2 regions of the Streptomyces sp. cg40 genome follow, and region 1 is predicted to be linked to the other one. Evidence: riboswitches for the same ligand, from Rfam matches in the RefSeq annotation. Region 1 holds a riboswitch; the other holds the start of a gene.
The links. Region 1 has a riboswitch for S-adenosylmethionine ahead of ACQHII_RS01365 (putative leader peptide). Riboswitches for the same ligand answer to the same signal wherever they lie in the genome.

Region 1 (2,192 bases):
TCCCCGCTCTTGTGCCACAGCGAGGAACCCCAGGTGTACCCGGTGCGCTTGGCGAGCGTGATCGACTGGTTCTGCACATACTGCTTGAGCACGAAGGGCCCGGAGCCGACCACTCCCTGGCTGCACTTCTCCTGCGGGCTCTTCCTCGCGCTCGCCGACGACTCGATGCCCAGCGAGTGGGTCGAAGTGGCTTGCAGGAACTGGGCGTTGGGCTGCTGGAAGGTCACCCTGACGGTGAGCGGGTCGACCACGGTGGTGCTCTTGACGCCGCTCAGATAGCCCTCGGCGAGAGTGCCCAGCGCGCCGAGCTTCGGCACCGCGTCGAAGTTGTCCTTGACGACCTGCGCCGTCAGCTTGGAACCGTCGCTGAAGGTGACACCCGATCTGAGATGGAAGGTGAACGTCGTCGCGTCGGAGCTGATGTCCCAGGTCTTCGCCAGCCATGGCACGATCTTGCCGGTCGCGGGGTCCTGGTCGGTGAGGGAGTCCACGATCTGCCGTACCGAGTAGATGGTGTCGTTGCTGGCCACCTGCTGCGGGTCCACGCAACCGGCGTCGGAGCCCACCGCGAAGGTCAGGGTGCCACCGGACCTGGCCCGTCCGCCGCCGGCGTCGGAGCCACCGCCCCCCGATCCGCAGGCGGTCAGCAGGAAACTGGTGGTCAGAAGCGCGGCCGTAGCCGCTCGTCGAGTGGTTCGGGAGACCGGATGTGCTGTCACGGAGAGGTGCTCCTACTCGTATCACCGCGTGCACACGGACCTGCGCGGACCGTGGCTGGACGCGGACGGTGCCGACCCCGGCGGGGGCGGGACTCCTGAAGCGTGGAAAACGCGTCGACCGGCGCGGGACACACCCGTGCATACGTCGACCCGTGGGAGAAGGGGGGAAGCGGCCCGTGCGAGACGGGCGACCGGAGATGTCAGCTTCGAAGGGCGGACAGACGTCGGCCCGGAAGGCCGGACAAGGTCAGCTCTGACACAGACAGCTGGTGAAGCGCTGCAGGTCGATGTGGCGCCGGCGCGAGAGCCGGGAGAAGACGACGGCGTCGTGACAGGAGGCACTCGGGTCGTAGCTGTTGGGCACGCCGTCCTCCATGTCCGGGACCCCGGTCACGGGATCGCGCTTTCGCAGAGCCATCAGCTTCCCTGCCGGGCGTTCGCCCTGGGCGCCCCACTGCGTCGGGGGGCTGCCGGTCGTTCGGCCAGGATCGGACGCTGACACTCAATGCCACTGTTGATCGTATGGAGCGGTGTCGCCGTGCGTCAATGCCGGGGTGGAGACGGCTAGGCTGCTGCCCGGCCCGGAATCGCCCGGCTGCGGATCGCGCTCCGCCCGGCCGACCGGACTCCGTGGCTGTTTTCCGGGTGTGATCTCCGCCCGCCTGCCCTCCCTCGGCCGCGAGGCGTTCATCGCCCGGCTCGGCGGCGCCGCGTGAGACAGCGGGAACCGAAGCCGGCGCCCGGGCTCACGCAAGCTCCACAGCCTCCCGTGGGCTCTCGCCCCGGGTCTGCTGCTCGGAGGTGCGCTCGGCAAGCTGACGGACCGGATCTTCCGGGCGCCCGGTGGAGCCCTCATGATCCTGCTCTCCTCCCTGGGCTTCTCCCCGGACGGATCCGGCCTGCGGGACCGCCGGAAGGGCGGGATCGTCGTCCCGGGCTGACGGTCGTCGCCGCCGAACCCGATCGTGCCGGCGGCGCCGCGCCGCTAGGGCGTTTCCTTCGGATCATCTGATCGTTGGTCTGGGTGTGTCGTTGACTGACGCCCAGTGGGCCCGGATCGAGCCGCTGTTACCCGATCGGGCACCGAGGCGGGGTGGGCGGTGGCGGGATCATCGGCAGGTGATCGACGCGATCGCCTTCAAGTACCGCACCGGCTGCCCGTGGATGGACCTGCCCGAGGAGTTCGGCTCCTGGAAGGGCGTCCACAACCGGCTACGGAAGTGGGCGGCCGACGGCACCTGGGAGAAGGTCTTCGCCGCGCTGCTGGCCCAGGCCGACTCCGAAGGCGACCTCGACTGGGTCGTCGCCGTCGATTCCACCATCGTCCGCGCCCACCAGCACGCCGCCGGGGCCCGTCAAAAGGGGCCCCGGCCGGCGAGCCGCACGACCATGCCCTCGGTCGCTCCCGCGGCGGACTGACCACCAAGATCCATCTGGTTGCCGACGGACGTTGCCGCCCCCTGGCCTTCTGCC
Region 2 (2,192 bases), 4.6 Mb from region 1:
TGCAAACCCTTGTCGATCTTCGTGAGCTGGGAGCCGGAGGCGATCGGGACCACCAGCTGGTCCGGGAGCTGCCAGCCGAGCTGCTCGCAGATCTCGTACGCCAGGGTCTTGGAGCCCTCCGCGTAGTACGGCCGCAGGTTGACGTTGACGAAGCCCCAGCCCTCGCCGGCCGGGTCGCCGATCAGCTCGGAGCAGAAGCGGTTCACGTCGTCGTAGTTGCCCTCGATGCCGACGAGCTCGCCGCCGTAGATCGCGGCCATGACGACCTTGCCCTCCTCCAGGTCGTGCGGGATGAACACGCAGGAGCGGAAGCCGGCCCGGGCTGCGGCGGCACCGACGGCGCCGGCGAGGTTGCCGGTGGAGGAGCAGGAGAGGGTGGTGAAGTCGAAGGCGCGCGCCGCCTCGATGGCCTGCGCGACGACGCGGTCCTTGAAGGAGTGCGTCGGGTTGCCGGAGTCGTCCTTGACGAACAACTTGCCCGCGTCGACGCCCAGTTCGCGGGCGAGGTTGTCGGCCTGGACGAGCTTGGTCCAGCCGGGGTTGATGTTCGGCTTGGTCGCCACGTCGGCGGGGACGGGCAGGAGGGGCGCGTAACGCCAGATGTTCGCGGGGCCCGCCTCGATCCGCTTGCGGAGCTCTTCGGTGTCGTAGGCCGAGAAGTCGTAGGCGATCTCCAGCGGGCCGAAACACTCCTCGCAGGCGAAGACCGGGCCGAGCGGGACACGGTGGCCGCACTCGCGGCAGGACAGCGCGGCGGCGGGGCCGAGATCAACGGCGTCTACGGGGTTCGTGGTGCTTGCAACAGTCTGCGCAGCCATGGAGGCGAGGCCCTTTCCTCATCTTCCTCACGACGCGTTTCGCCGCGAGACGGATTTGGCACCTTCCCGAGCCGGGAGCCTCGGCACATGGACAACATGCGACAAGACCGGCTGGAGGGTTGCCGGGGCTTCAACGGGCCGTATCCCTCTGCCCCTCTGGATGAGCGGTGTTCAGTTGTGTATGCAATTGTCTCGCCGACAGCCCCCGACATGCGATGGTCATCAGCGTTGTTCAAGACTGTAACCGAAGGCCAGGACAGTTGAGTGAGCCGTCCGAACCGCGAGATGGATCACTTACTCACTGTCTGTGACCAGCCCTCGCCGAGAGAACGCAGAGGAGCCGCGCAACGTGCTGAAGGAAGTCGAGCACTGGCTGAGCACCCGCTCCTGGTCCCTGACCGACCGGCCGCTCCACAAGATCCTGGCCGCGAAGCACCGTACGGGCCAGTCGGTCTCCGTCGTGCTGCCCGCGCTCAACGAGGAAGCGACGGTCGGTGACATCGTCGCGATCATCCGTCACGACCTCATGCAGCAGGTCCCGCTCGTCGACGAGATCGTCGTCGTCGACTCCGGTTCCACCGACCGCACCTCCGAGGTGGCCGCCGCGGCGGGCGCCCGGGTCGTGCACCGGGACGACATCCTGCCCCGCATCCCCGCCGTGCCCGGCAAGGGCGAGGTGCTGTGGCGCTCGCTGCTGGTGACGAGCGGCGACATCGTGTGCTTCATCGACGCGGACCTGAAGGAGTTCTCCTCCGACTTCGTCACCGGGATCGTGGGCCCGCTGCTCACCGACCCCGGCGTCGACCTCGTCAAGGCCATGTACGACCGCCCGCTCGGCGGCGCGGCCGGCCAGGGCGGACGCGTCACCGAGCTGATGGCCCGCCCGCTGCTCAACATGCACTGGCCCCAACTGGCCGGATTCGTCCAGCCGTTGGGCGGCGAGTACGCGGCCCGCCGCTCGCTCCTCGAGCAGCTCCCGTTCCCCGTCGGCTACGGCGTCGAGCTGGGCATGCTCGTCGACGCGCTGCACCTGGTGGGCCTGGACGCCCTCGCGCAGGTCGACGTGGGTGTGCGAAAGCATCGGCACCAGGACGGGCAGGCGCTGGGGAGGATGGCCGCGCAGATCTACCGCACGGCACAGCTGCGACTGGCCCGCGGGCATCTGATCCGGCCGTCCCTCACGCAGTTCGAGCGGGGGCCGGACGGTTTCGAGCCGCGCACGTACTCCGTGGACACGGAGGAACGGCCGCCGATGGCGGACATCACCGAGTACCAGTCGCGCAAGGTGGCGTAGCCGGTCCGCCGGCGGGCGGCCGTATACGGACCCGTCCGGTCCGTTGTGACCCGTCCGTACGTTTGAGCGTTTCCGGGCCG

Region 2: another riboswitch for S-adenosylmethionine. It lies ahead of thrC (threonine synthase); the one in region 1 lies ahead of ACQHII_RS01365 (putative leader peptide).

What each region holds. Positions count from the first base shown of each region.
Region 1 covers NZ_CP190128.1:333,697-335,888, reverse strand. The annotation lists gene ACQHII_RS01370 (ABC transporter substrate-binding protein) at 1-719, opposite strand, end outside; gene ACQHII_RS01365 (putative leader peptide) at 967-1,137, opposite strand; SAM riboswitch class IV at 1,115-1,229, opposite strand; partial or broken gene ACQHII_RS01360 (signal peptidase II) at 1,466-1,660, shown strand; one part of gene ACQHII_RS01355 (IS5 family transposase) at 1,731-2,076, shown strand; one part of gene ACQHII_RS01355 (IS5 family transposase) at 2,076-2,192, shown strand, end outside.
Region 2 covers NZ_CP190128.1:4,967,808-4,969,999, forward strand. The annotation lists gene thrC (threonine synthase) at 1-818, opposite strand, end outside; SAM riboswitch class I at 834-985, opposite strand; gene ACQHII_RS21910 (glucosyl-3-phosphoglycerate synthase) at 1,168-2,112, shown strand.